One region of the Rhizobium sp. BK289 genome, then DNA from elsewhere that is predicted to be linked to it. Evidence: predicted binding sites of a transcription regulator. Region 1 holds the regulator's gene; the other holds the start of a gene.
The links. Region 1 encodes LexA, which represses DNA repair genes until DNA is damaged. Its sites were predicted from a motif close to TGTTCNNNNTGTGTTCNG; they were not measured.
Positions count from the first base shown of each region.

Region 2: a site for LexA is predicted at 5,529-5,546, ahead of FHT84_RS05995 (ribonuclease). Genes of this name have one in related genera too.

Region 1 is NZ_JACHZO010000009.1:144,325-151,504, forward strand. It holds gene FHT84_RS18990 (VOC family protein) at 1-324, opposite strand, end outside; gene lexA (transcriptional repressor LexA) at 750-1,472, shown strand; gene FHT84_RS19000 (ComEC/Rec2 family competence protein) at 1,619-3,814, opposite strand; gene gltA (citrate synthase) at 4,233-5,522, shown strand; gene lpxB (lipid-A-disaccharide synthase) at 5,549-6,730, opposite strand; gene FHT84_RS19015 (LpxI family protein) at 6,727-7,180, opposite strand, start outside.
Region 2 is NZ_JACHZO010000002.1:470,290-477,469, reverse strand. It holds gene FHT84_RS06025 (TIGR01244 family sulfur transferase) at 1-139, shown strand, start outside; gene FHT84_RS06020 (RidA family protein) at 228-569, shown strand; gene FHT84_RS06015 (thiamine pyrophosphate-binding protein) at 611-2,269, opposite strand; gene FHT84_RS06010 (CaiB/BaiF CoA-transferase family protein) at 2,266-3,468, opposite strand; gene FHT84_RS06005 (DMT family transporter) at 3,483-4,442, opposite strand; gene FHT84_RS06000 (alpha/beta hydrolase) at 4,462-5,394, opposite strand; gene FHT84_RS05995 (ribonuclease) at 5,561-6,307, shown strand; gene ettA (energy-dependent translational throttle protein EttA) at 6,433-7,180, shown strand, end outside.

The DNA.
Region 1 (7,180 bases):
ACGCCCATCATCGCCGACAGCATCGTCCGTGCCGAAAACCAGGGCCGAAAAACCATCCTCGGCAACGCGGAAGCGATAGGCTTGGTCGCGCGCAACAAAGACATTGCCGTCGGCAATGCTCGTCTCGCATTGCTCCTGCGAGGCCACGCCCAACGGTTCGAGATAGGTCTTGTCGGCAAGGAACACACAGGCATTTTCAGTGCCGAAGGGGTGGCGCGCATCCGGTGCGACCGTGAAGCCAAGCTTGCCCAGGCGCTCCCGCGCCAGAGCGATGTTGACGGTCGGCAGCACGAGATGATCCAGCGGATGCGGCGACAAAGTCATGGTCCTCCCTTGTTTGCCTGCAAAAGCAGATTTGCGCTCATACAATGCTCAATTCAAGCCGAAAGCCAAGCCCGTGAAAGCGCAGGAGAACGTGGGCCGGACGCAACTGCGGCAACCCGAGCGCACTGATTCTCAACTGCGGTCGAGTTATGTGCCAGTCGCCGTCTTCATTCGCACACGAGCAGAGCAGGATTGAGGTGAATCGTCCATAAGGCGAACAAAGCGGCATTTCTCATATTTATCGATGAATTAGCGCGGATATAATTCGCAAGGAATTTCAAGCGATCCAGTCGATGGCGGCAAATATTTGATAGGCTCCGCGAAGCTTTACCGAAATTTAAGCACTTGCAGAACACATATGGAACATATAGTGTCCGTTCTGGATTTGTTTCACGACGATTTTCTTGATTTGGGGTTCCAAGACGATGTTGACGCGCAAGCAGCAGGAACTGCTTCTCTTCATTCACGAGCGAATGAAGGAATCCGGTGTCCCGCCATCTTTCGACGAAATGAAGGACGCACTGGATCTGGCATCCAAATCCGGCATTCACCGTCTGATCACCGCGCTCGAGGAGCGCGGCTTCATTCGCCGCCTGCCCAATCGGGCGCGGGCACTCGAAGTCATCAAGCTGCCGGAGGCCTATAATTCAAGCCTGCAGCCACGACGCGGCTTTTCACCGAGCATTATCGAGGGCAGCCTCGGCAAACCCCAGCCAGTCGCGCCTCCAGCCCCGGCAAAGGTTGCCAACGACGAGCACAATAGTTCCGCATCGGTACCGGTCATGGGGCGCATCGCCGCCGGCGTTCCGATTTCCGCCATTCAGAACAACACGCACGACATTACCGTTCCCGCCGATATGCTCGGCTCCGGCGAGCATTATGCGCTGGAGGTCAGGGGCGATTCGATGATCGACGCCGGAATTTTCGATGGCGATACGGTCATCATCCGCAATTCGACGACAGCCAATCCCGGTGATATCGTCGTTGCGCTCGTCGACGACGAAGAGGCAACGCTGAAGCGATTCCGCCGCAAGGGCGCTTCCATCGCATTGGAAGCCGCCAATCCGGCCTATGAAACCCGTATCTTCGGGCCGGATCGCGTCAAGGTCCAGGGCAAGCTTGTAGGGCTTATTCGGCGCTATCATTGACAGACGAGTTATCACCAACAGTTGGACTATCATTGACGGGTGATATCTGCGCAGGTGGCGTACCGAATTTGCCGGTGCGCCAATCATAGGTTCGGTGCCTGGTCCATGGTCGCTGAGGGTTTTCGAAAGCGACAGAGACAATAGGCTTATCGGCCGTGAGCGTCATTTCGATGGACCCGGTTTTGCGCAATGTCGCACCGGTTATGAGCATTGCGGCCGGAACGGCAATAATCAAGTCGTAGCCGGATCGGCGTGACGACGATGTTTGCGGTATCGCAAGCCGGCGGCAGATAGGCGGCATTTTCGATGGTGACCAACATGGCGCCGTTGTCGAGCATCGCCACGCACCATGCGCCCTTCTGACAGGCGAAACTTCCCTGCATTGTCCGATCCAGAGCCTCCTCCATCGCCTTGCGGACTGCATTTTGCTCTTCCCTGCTTAACCGGCGGCGGCGATCGGTCGTCTTATTGATCTGCGGAAGCCGGTCATCAGCGGGGAGCATGGTGGGTGGCTGATGTTCGGTTGCGACCAGCGCCTTCTGCCATTGTTCGAAAATGAAGACCTGCGGCCTTTCGCGATTTGTGGCGAGTATATCGTCCTGTCGCAACGCAACCAGGACACCATCTTCGGAAATCATCAGATCCGGCTTCGGCACACCTGAGCCGAATGCCGCCACGCCGATGGATGAAAGCAGCAACAGCAAGCCTAAATGGCGAAGCCGGGTCCGCAGCACGGTCATGATCAGAAAGCCGGCAATGAAGGTCGGCATCAGCCAGCCGGGTTGGCGGCCGAAGGTGATGTCGCCTCCCCAACCGGCCACAGTTTTGGCGATCAGGATGACTAGTTCCAGTCCCTCGCCGGTGACGTTCCAAAACGGCCCGTCCAGGCCGATAGGCATCAGCAGCATTGCGGCCATGCCGAACGGCATGACAATGAAGGAGACGACCGGCATGGCCGCAAGGTTGGCGGCGAGACCGTATGTCGCCAGCCGGTGAAAATGCTCGATCGAAAAGATGGCCGTCGATGCACCGCCGATGAACGAGGTCGACAACACGCCACCGAAGAAGCGCGACACGAAGAGCAGCGGGCTTATCAGACGGATCCGCGAGAGGATGTTTTCGCGGTGCCGCCGCCGTTTCCACAGCGAATAGCCCGACACCAACGCCAGCGTCGCTGCATACGACATCTGGAAGCTTGGGCCGAGCACCTGCGACGGCGACAGAATGAGGATGACGATGGCGGATAGCGCGACATTGCGAAGGCTGAGCGACGGCCGATCGAAAAGTACGGCCACCAGCATGATCGCCATCATGATGAAAGCGCGTTCGGCGGATACGCCGAAGCCTGAAATCAGGTAATAGGCCGTTACCGTCAAAAGCGCGCCGAAGGCCGCGAACTTCTTGGTCGGCCAGGCCTGAGCAACTCCCGGAAACAAGCTGAACAGATAGCGCAGGCCGACGTAGAAGATGCCGGCCGACAGCGCCATGTTCAGCCCTGAAATTGCGATGATGTGAGTGAGACCGGCAATTCGCAGCGACTCGGTCGTATCCTTTGAGATCGCACGTCTCTCATCGGTGACAAGCGCTGCCGCAAAGGCGCCCGTATCTCCCGGCAAGGTTTCCCGGATCCTGTCTCCGATGCCGTTGCGCAGGCCGGCGAGCCAGATATCGGCCTTATCCAGCGGCGAATCTGCAACGCCATCACCGGATGGAGACAATAAGGTCGGGTTGCCATAGGCGAAACCGTTCGCACCGATTCCATTGAAATAGGAACTGAAGGCGAAATCATTGAGGTCAGGCAGAGCAGGCCCGGACGGCGGTGTCAGACGCGCCTTGCCCTGGATGCGATCGCCGAGATCGAACGGCTTCGCCTGCTTGCGTATGAAGATCGTGACCCGTTCCGGCGAACGGCGAATCGTAGGCTTTTCCGTCGTCTCGACCCGGACGACATAGCGCCAGCCTCCATTGTCATAGGATTCGCGCCGCTCGACGCGGCCGGTGACGGTCGTCGTCACCGCCGAGTCGAGCATCACAGTGGAAACCCGCCAACTTTCCCATTGCGCCAGCGCCATGCCGAGGCAAATAAGCATGCCGGCGAAAAGCAGGTGGCGAGACAGCCTACCCGCTTCCCGCCGGAGCGCGAAGCTGGCGGCAAAGACACAGAGGCCCGCCAGCACGGCTTGCGGAGGCGGATCGCTACTAGCCTTGAACCAGAAGATGGCACCAAGGCCCATATAGATCGACGCGAAAAGGATGGCGCGGCCGTGTGTCGCCTCCTCTTCGACCAGTCGAGCAACGCTTCCTCCAATGCGGCCCGCGACCAGAAGGAGACGCGAAGCCAACGGCGCCTGATCCTGCGTCCGCGCTCCTTGCCGCACTTTGGCGCGAAGCATGATCGTCGCAACAGCAGGCGAAGCTGCGAGGGCGCAGCGACATTCCGGCCTTCTTCCCGCTGCTCCGTTGCCTCCAAATTAGGCACTCGCCACCGCCCCCATACAAAACCACAGCTTCGGCGCGATTTTTGCCGTCACCATGCAGTGATTTCAACCGAAATCGGCATGAGAGAAACGAAATAGAGGCGGTTTCCCTGCGCAGCCTTGTCAATGACGCTACCGCAGTGCCCAAAAGTTGATACCGCATTGCACAATTCGGCAATGGGATAACTTGGCATTAGGCTCTGGATCATATAGCTAGTCGGTAGTCGCTTAACCTTTTGGCGCTTTTTATGGCGTCAATCCCGCCAAATCTTGGAGGATCAGCATGACGGAACAAAGCGCGAAACTAACTTGGGGTGAAAAGACGGTGGATTTGCCGGTGAAAACCGGAACCATCGGCCCAAGTGTCATTGATATTGGTGCCCTTTATAAGAACACCTCCACTTTCACTTACGATCCTGGCTTCACCTCGACCGCATCGTGCGAGTCCAGCATCACCTATATCGATGGCGACGAAGGCGTTCTGCTGCATCGCGGCTATCCAATCGATCAGCTGGCCGAACATGGCGATTTCCTCGAAGTCTGCTACCTGCTGCTTTACGGCGAGCTGCCGACGACGGCGCAGAAGAAGGACTTCGACTATCGCGTGACCCACCACACGATGGTGCATGAGCAGATGTCGCGCTTCTTCACCGGCTTCCGCCGCGACGCCCATCCGATGGCCGTCATGTGCGGCTGCGTCGGCGCGCTCTCGGCTTTCTATCACGACTCGACCGACATCACCGATCCGCACCAGCGCATGGTCGCAAGCCTGCGCATGATCGCCAAGATGCCGACGCTCGCCGCCATGGCCTACAAGTACCATATCGGCCAGCCCTTCGTTTATCCGAAGAACGATCTCGACTATGCGTCCAACTTCCTGCGCATGTGCTTTGCTGTTCCGTGCGAAGACTATGTCGTCAATCCGGTGCTCGCCCGCGCCATGGACCGCATCTTCATCCTGCATGCCGACCATGAGCAGAACGCATCGACCTCGACGGTTCGCCTGGCGGGCTCTTCCGGCGCCAACCCGTTCGCCTGCATTGCAGCAGGCATTGCCTGCCTCTGGGGTCCGGCCCACGGCGGCGCCAACGAAGCCGCGCTGAACATGCTGAATGAGATCGGCACCGTCGACCGCATTCCGGAATTCATCGCCCGCGCCAAGGACAAGAACGATCCGTTCCGCCTGATGGGCTTTGGTCATCGCGTCTATAAGAACTACGATCCGCGCGCCAAGATCATGCAGAAGACGGCGCATGAGGTTCTGGGCGAGCTCGGCATCAAGGACGACCCGTTGCTCGACATCGCAATCGAGCTCGAACGCATCGCTCTGACGGATGAATATTTCATCGAGAAGAAGCTCTATCCGAACGTCGACTTCTACTCCGGCATCACGCTGAAGGCTCTCGGCTTCCCCACGACCATGTTCACCGTTCTGTTCGCTCTCGCCCGCACCGTCGGCTGGATCGCTCAGTGGAACGAAATGATCGAGGATCCGCATCAGCGCATCGGCCGTCCGCGGCAGCTCTACACCGGTGCACCGCTGCGCGAATATGTGCCTGTTTCCAAGCGCTAAGCTTCGGTATTGAAACAAAAAACCGGTCAGAGATGACCGGTTTTTTTATGAGCTAGCATATCCAGAACGATCTGCGCCGCCTTATCGCCGGGGGGCTCCTGCGTCTGCATTCGCTCCCAAACGAGATCGTAACCAGCAAGCATCGCGGCGCGCTCCGGCGTGTCGTTCGCCAGGCGCTCCATATAGCGAACGAGCATTCCTGGCCGCAGAACATCGTTGATCAGCTCGGGCAGGACAGCGTAATCGGCGATCAGGTTCGGCAGGGCGGCCGTCCATATCTTGATGCGCGAGAGCACAAACTTCGCCAGCCATTCCGTTTTGTAGGTCGAGACCACGGGAACCCCGGCAAGCCCCAGTTCCAGAATCACGGTGCCGGAGGCTGCCATGGCGGCATCAGCCTTAGCAAAAGCGCTCCATTTGGCATCCTGGCCGACGACGATATCCGGCTTGACCTGCCAATTTCCGACAAGAGAACGCACCAAAGCTTCCTGCCGCGGTACAGTCGGCAATAGAAAACGAATATTATCGTTTCGCCGGCTAAGCTCTTCAGTAGCCCGCTCAAAAACCGGAAGAAGCTGCCGGATCTCCGATGCGCGCGATCCGGGCAGCAACAGGATCGTTTTCTGCGTATCGGCGCCGGCGAGACCGCGCAATGCACGCAGGCGGCGCGTCTCCAATAGATCGGCATCCACAGTCAGACGATGGCCGACATAGGTCGTGGCCGGGCCGCCAAGGCGCTGCATCGCGGCGGGCTCGAACGGCAACACGGCGAGCACATGGTCGACATAGGCGAGCATCTTCTGCGCTCGATATTCCTTCCACGCCCAGACGCTGGGGCAGACATAATCGACGATCGAAAGACCAGGCAGAACTTTGCGCACCTTCTTCGCAACCCGATGGGTGAAATCGGGGCTATCGATGATCACAAGAACATCGGGCTTAGCGGCAATGATGGCTTCGGCCGTCTGCCGGATACGGGCAAGCAGCTTCGGCAGACGCTTGATGACCTGAATGAACCCCATGATCGAGAGTTCGGAATAATCGAAGAGCGAGCGCAGGCCCTGCGCTTCCAACGCGTCGCCGCCCACGCCAATCAACTCGACCGGCCCGTCGTAACGCCGCTTCAAGGCCGCAACGAGATCTCCCCCCAGCAGATCGCCGGAGACCTCGCCGGCAACGACGGCAAGCTTCAAAGGTGCACCGCTCACATGAAGCCCTCCGCGCTCAGGCCCCGGTCGATGCCGCAGACGAAAATGCCGGCTTCGTCGGCGGCGGCAATCACAGCCTGCCGGTCGAGGATCAGCGCTCTGCCGGCTTCGATGGCAACTCCGGCAAGACCAGCCTTCTTGGCATTCGACACAGTGGATACGCCGATGGATGGCAGGTCGGCTCGGACATCCTGCTGCGGCTTGCAGAGCTTGACGAGTACGCCGCGTCGACGCGTCGAAATGCGTCCCGCTGCGCGCAGCTCGGCAACCCGCTCGATCATCTTGTCCGTGCCTTCGGCCCCCTCGAGCGCAACGACGCGACCGCCGACGCTGACCGAGCCCTGCCCGACATCGAGCAACCCCAGCGCATCGGCCGCCTTGGCACCTTGAGCGATGTCGCGCAGATCCTCGTCCGATGGAGAGAATTTTCCAAGAGGTCCAGTCGTCGCC
Region 2 (7,180 bases), on a different contig from region 1:
CCCCATGGGCGTTACCGAGGAAGCCGTGCAGGGCATGGTCGATGCGCTCGATGAGTTTGCGCGGCCGATGCTCGGCTATTGCCGCTCCGGCGCACGTTCGACTGCGATCTATCAGAAGACGCATCACATCCGCGGCTGAACGGATATTTACCTAACCTTTTGATCGCAGGGCAGGCCGTAGGCCATGCCCTGTTTACCCTGTCGAAGAACAACATCAGGAGAACACCATGAGCATCAAGCGTATCGACGTTGGCGCCCGCATGAGCGGCGCTGTCATCCACGGCAACACTGTCTATCTCGCCGGTCAGGTTGGCGAGGGCGAAAGCGTCACCGATCAGTGCAAGTCAGCGCTGGCTGAAGTCGATCGCCTGCTTGCTGCGGCCGGCAGCAACAAGTCCAAGATCCTGCAGACGCTCATCTACCTCTCCGACATTTCCTACTTCGCTGAAATGAACGCTGCCTGGGAAGCCTGGGTCGATCCGGCCAACACGCCGGCCCGTGCCACCAGCGAAGCCAAGCTCGCCGCGCCGAAGTACAAGGTCGAATTCATCGTGACGGCAGCACTCTAAGGCGCGCCATCAGTAATTTTTTTAGGCCGGTGGGCTCGCGCTCATCGGCCTTTTGTTTGCGCGATTTCCGTCAGGGTGCGGGAAGGCGTGATCGCTTCCGGGTCGAGCGCTATCTCGATGATGGCCGGCTTGCCGCTCGCGCGCGCCCGCTCGAATGCCGGGCCGAATTCTGCCGTCGCCTTCACCGTTTCGCCGTGGCCGCCATAGGCGCGGGCAAGGGCCGCAAAATCCGGATTGTCGAGCGCCGTGGCGCTGACACGGCCGGGATATTCCCGTTCCTGATGCATGCGGATGGTGCCGTACATACCATTGTTGATGACCAAAGCGATCAGCGGCAGGCCATATTGAACGGCGGTCGCGAACTCCTGCCCATGCATCATGAAACAGCCGTCACCGGCAAAGCAGATGACTTCGCGCTCGGGAAAGAGCTGTTTCGCCGCAACCGCCGCCGGCAGACCGTAACCCATCGAGCCTGATGTCGGCGCCGCCTGCGTGTTGAAACGGCGGAAGCGGTGAAAGCGGTGCAGCCAGGTGGCATAATTGCCGGCGCCGTTGGTGAAGATCGCATCGTCGGCCGTATTGGCTTCGATCCAATCCATGATGCGGCCCATATGCACGGCACCGGGGCTCTTTTCCGGTGTCTTCGACCAGCTGAGATAGGCCGCGTGCATGCGTTCGGTGCGATCTGCCCAAGGCGTTTCGTGCGGTGGGTCCAAATCCACGAGAGCCGCAACGAAATCCGCCGGGCTGGCACAGATCGCCAGGTCCGGGCGATAGATGCGGCCGAGTTCCGAGGGATCGGGATGGACGTGGACGAACTGCTGGCGCGGGTAGGGGATATCGACAAGCGTGTAGCCGGAGGACGGCATCTCGGAGAGACGTCCGCCGAGCAGGATCAGCAGATCCGCTTCCTTGATTTCCTTTGCCAGCGCCGGGTTGATGCCGATGCCGACATCGCCGGCGTAGCTTGGATGCAGATGGTCGAACAGCATCTGCCGCCGGAAGGAGCAGCCGACCGGCAGTTTGAAACGCTCCGCGAATTGCCGGATGCCGACAACCGCCCCCTCGTTCCAGCGCGTGCCGCCGAGGATGACCATCGGCCGCTGTGCAGCCGCAAGGCGCTGGCGGAGATCGGCAAGCTGGCCGCGGCCCGGATGAGCGGCGACTGGGACATAGGGCAGCGCTTGCAGCGCCTCGACCTCATCGCGCAGCATGTCTTCGGGCAGGGTCAGCACCACGGGACCGGGGCGACCCGACGTTGCCACAGCAAAGGCGCGGGTGACGAATTCCGGAATGCGGGCGGCGGCGTCGATCTCGCCGACCCATTTGGCAAATTCGGTAAAGGCGCGCCGGAATTCCACTTCCTGAAAGGCTTCGCGCTCGCGGGCATCGCGCTGGACCTGACCGATGAACAGGATCATCGGGATCGAATCCTGCCGGGCTATGTGAAGGCCGGCGGAGGCGTTTGTGGCGCCGGGGCCGCGGGTGACCATGCAGATGCCCGGTTCGCCGGTCAATCGACCCCAGGCATCCGCCATCATTGCCGCCCCGCCTTCCTGGCGGCAAACGAGCACGTTGATATCGCTGTCATGCAGGGCATCGAGCACGGCGAGAAAGCTCTCGCCCGGTACGCAGGAAATGCGCTGCACACCATTGGCCTTCAAAGCCTCGACGATGAGTTGCCCGCCCGTTCGCTTCATGTCCCCGCCTTCCCCTCCAGTTCGGCCAATTCGGCCAGAACTTCCTCCTGATGTTCGCCAAGCCGCGGGCTTGGTCGCGTATAGGTCAGTGGGGTTTCCGACAGCACGATCGGCGTGCGCACGCTCGGAATGACGGTGCCGGCACTATCTTCGAGATCGATTCTCAGGCCGCGTGCCACAATCTGCGGATCGGCGAACATATCCTCGATCGTGTTGATGGCGCCGGCCGGAACGGCATTGGTCTCGCAGGCCCTCAGCAGATCCGCCTTGTTCCACTTCAACGTCTCGGCTGAGACGAAGGCGCGCACCTCGTTGCGGTTGGCGACGCGGGCCTTGTTGGTCGCATAGCGCTCGTCGTCGGCATTGGTTTCCACCCCGAGAATGGTGCAGAGGCGCCGGAACTGCCCATCATTGCCGACGGCAAGGATGAGATAGCCGTCGGCGGTGGGCACGACTTCATAGGGCGAGATATTCGGATGGGCGTTGCCGAGCCGCACCGGCGGTTTGCCGGAGATCAGATAGTTCATGTTCTGGTTGGCAAGCACGGCCGATTGTACATCGAGCAGCGCCATGTCGATCAGCTGTCCTGCTCCGGTCTTCAGAGCATGGATCAGGGCGGCCTCGATTGCGGAAACGGCATAGATGCCGGTGAAGATGTCGGCGATCGCAACACCGGCCTTCATCGGCTGTCCGTCCGGTTCGCCTGTGATCGACATGAAGCCGGACATGCCCTGAACGATATAATCATAGCCGGCGAGACTGGCATAAGGGCCGGCCTGGCCGAAGCCGGTAATCGAGCAATAGACGATGCGGGGATTGATCTTCTTCAGGCTTTCATAGTCCAGCCCGTACTTTACCAGGCCGCCGAGCTTGAAATTCTCGATCACTACATCGGCCGTCTTCACCAGGCGGCGCACCAGTTCTTGACCTTCCTCGGTCTTGAGATCGGCGATTACCGAGCGCTTGCCACGATTGGTGGAATGGTAATAGGCGGCCGAGAGATTTTCGCCGTCCTTGCCCTGGACGAAGGGTGGCCCCCATTGGCGGGTGTCGTCGCCGCCGTCGGGATTTTCCACCTTGATGACATCGGCGCCGAGATCGGCCAGCATCTGTCCGGCCCAGGGACCGGCGAGAACGCGGGCAAGCTCTATGACACGAATACCGGACAGCGGAGGTTTCTTGGTCTTGTGTTCTGTCATGTCGATCCACTCGCTTACGGCGTGAATGCAGTTTCAGATGTATCGGATACCGGCTTGGAAGCAAAGCGCCGCTCGCGCCAGAGAATGTAGAGCCCCGAGCCGATGATGATGAGGATGCCGAGCCATTTGATCGCATCCGGGAAATTGTCGAAGACGAGCCAGCCGAAGATCGTGGCGGAGACGATCTCGAAATATTGCAGCGGCGCGAGCGTCGAGGCCGGCACGGCGCGATAGGCATGCACCGTCAAGATGCCGGAAGCCGCCGCGGTGGCCCCGACCCCGAGCAGGTAGAGCATGGCAGCGAGATCCGGCATGACCGGATCGAGGATTGCGGATCCCGTCACCTTGCCGATGACAAGCAGGACCAGGCTGAAGCCGGTGCCCCACAGGCCGGTCTGGAACTGCATCGACCAGGCATCCTCGCTATGGGACACGACACGCGTGATCATGACATAGACTGCGATACAGAGCGCGGTGACGACGGGCAGCAGAGCGATGAAGCCGACTTCCTGAAAGCTCGGCTGGATGATCAGCATCGCGCCGAAAAAGCCGACGGCACAGGCGGTGTAGCGCCGCCAGCCGATGGTTTCCTTGAGGAAGATGCTGCTCAAAATGGTCAGCATCATCGGCTCGACGAAGAAGATGGCAATGGCATCGGCCACCTCCATCACCTGCAGCGTAGTGACGAAGGACACCATGGACAGCGTCAGCACCGCGGCACGAATGGCGTGGACGCCGCTGCGCCGCCATGTCCACGCGCCCCATTGCCCGCGCATCGCCATCATCGGCAGTGCAAAGAGCGACTGAAGGATGAAGCGGGCGGCGGTGACTTCCGCCGGTGGGATCGTGGATGCGGCGAGCTTGGAGAAGATGTCGATGATCGGCGAGAGGACGACGGAGAGAAACATCATCACCAAGCCGAAGGTCAGCTCCGATTGCAGCAATCGGCTCGAGGAGCCGCTGGAGGTGTTCATTGCAGAATTCCTATGAGAATCAGGTGCTTGCCGCCACCTCTTTGCACCAATCTGCAAAGCGGGAAATGGCTTCATCGGCACCGATTTCGTTGAGCGTCTCGTGCCGCATGTCGGGGTAGATCTCTGTTGTAATATGAGAGAAGCCGGCGCTTTTCAAATGGCTTGCCAGCCAGGAGATCGCTTTCGCATTATCGGTGGCCGGATCCTCGCCGCCGCCGACGAGATGAATGGGCATATCGCGTCGAAGCCGGTCGAGATAGATCTTTTGGGGTGCCCGGAAGGTAAGCTCGAATATGTCGAGCCAGAGCGAGACGGAAGCATCGAAGCCGCAAAGCGGATCGGCGATGTATTTGTCCACCTGCTCGGGGATGCGCGAAAGCCAGTCGAAGTCGGTGCGGCGATTTGCGATCGACCGGCCCCAGGTGCCGAAGGTCAGCTTCGGCAAGGGGCCGCTTGGAACGTCCGATCCCTTGAACATGCGCTCCGTCTTGAGAATGAGCTGGGCGGCGCGGCCCGCAAGGCCCGCATTGAAGTTGGAATTCCACACCGCGACGGCATCGAACTTGTCCGGATGCGTGACGACGGTGTTGAGGCTGATCAATCCACCCATGGAGTGGCCGAACAGGATGATCGGCAGTCCGGGATGAACGCCTGCGGCAAGCTCGCGCATGGCGAGCACATCGGCGATGACATGCTCCGCTCCACCTCTTCGCGCGAAGCGGCCGATGGGCGCTTCATGGGCAACGGTCTCGCCGTGGCCGCGATGATCGTGGGCGTAGACATGGAAGCCTTGACTGGCCATCGCCTCGGCAAAGGTCTCGTAGCGGCGGGAGTGTTCGGCAAGACCATGTGATATCAGCAGGATGCCGCGTGCTTCTGCCGCCGCTGGCACATGATGATAGGCGATCCTCGCGCCCGTCGGGCTATTCAGGCGCTGCGTATCCGCGAACATGCATTCGGTCCTCCCTATTGGGACGAAAGGTTATCATCCGACGGATTGCAATGGATAGGTGTCGAAGCACACAGAAATAAATCTTTCCGAGCACTACGATTCAGGATTGCGCCCGCGCGATCAAACTGCTTATTTGTTCCTATAATGTTCTAATTGGAGACCGGGAATGAGGCAGTTGCTTCGGGTATTTGCAGTTGTATTTCTTTCAGTCGGAACGGCCGCCAGCGCCATGGCGCAGGAGCATAGCCGCGGACGGACGCGTTTTATCCTGGCGGCAAGCTGGGAGCCGGCGTTTTGCGCGACGAACCAGAAGAAGGCCGAATGCCGAAACCAATCGTCGAGCAATTACGACGCCAAGAATTTCTCCCTGCATGGCCTCTGGCCGATGAGGCAGGAATATTGCGATGTTTCGGAGGATTTGAAGCAGGCGGATCGCGGCCGCGACTGGAAGGATCTGCCGGCGGTGGAGCTGTCGCAGGAGGTCAAGGCGAAGCTGGACAAGGTGATGCCGGGCACGCAATCCGGGCTCGAGCGGCATGAATGGATCAAGCATGGTACCTGCACGAAGCTCAGCGCCGACAAATATTTTTCCATCGCTACCGGTCTGATCGCGGAGCTCAATGCGTCGTCCGTGCGCGATCTGTTTGCGGAGAATATCGGCAAGGAGCTCGATGCCGAAAGCATCAAGGCCGCCTTCGACCAGAGTTTCGGTGAGGGTGCCAACGCGCGCATCAAGATGAGTTGCCGCCGTGTCGGCGATGTCAGGATGATTTCGGAGCTGACCATCGGCCTCTCGGAAGATGCGATCGAACCTCAAGAGGGCAACGAGCCGCGGCTCGCCAAACTGATCCAAAGCGCCGGCAGCACCGCCTTCGGCTGCGATCGCGGTGTGGTGGATGCAGCCGGCTTCTGAGAAAATACGGCTTTTCTGACGCGGATAATGCCCTCGGACGAGGTTTCGCCGTTGCCCGAGGGCGGGGTTTCGCCTACATAGCGGCACAATTCGCAATGTTATCCGCCTGTGGAGTAACCCAAGCTATGGCACGTCAGTTCATTTATCATATGGCCGGTCTGAATAAGTCCTATGGCGCCAAGAAGATCCTCGAGAATATCCATCTCTCGTTCTATCCCGATGCCAAAATCGGTATTCTCGGTCCGAACGGCGCAGGTAAGTCGACGGTGCTGCGCATCATGGCTGGCCTCGACAAGGAATATACCGGTGAAGCCTGGCTGGCCGAAGGCGCGACCATCGGCTATCTGCCACAGGAGCCGCAGCTCGATCCCAACAAGACGGTTTTCGAAAACGTCATGGAAGGCGTTGCCAAAAAAACCGAAATCCTCAATCGCTACAACGAATTGATGATGAACTATTCCGACGAGACTGCGGAAGAGGGGGCCAAGCTTCAGGATATCATCGACAGCCAGAACCTCTGGGATCTGGAAAGCCAGGTGGAAATGGCGATGGATGCATTGCGCTGCCCGCCGCGCGATGCCGAAGTCACCAGCCTTTCCGGCGGTGAGCGCCGCCGTATCGCGCTTTGCCGCCTGCTTCTGTCGCAGCCAGATCTGCTGCTGCTCGACGAACCGACCAACCATCTCGATGCCGAGACCATTGCCTGGCTGGAAAAGCACCTGCGCGACTATCCGGGTGCCGTGATGATGATCACCCACGACCGCTACTTCCTCGACAATGTTACTGGCTGGATTCTCGAACTCGACCGCGGCCGCGGCATTCCCTACGAAGGCAACTACTCCGCCTATCTGCAGGCCAAGGCCAAGCGCATGC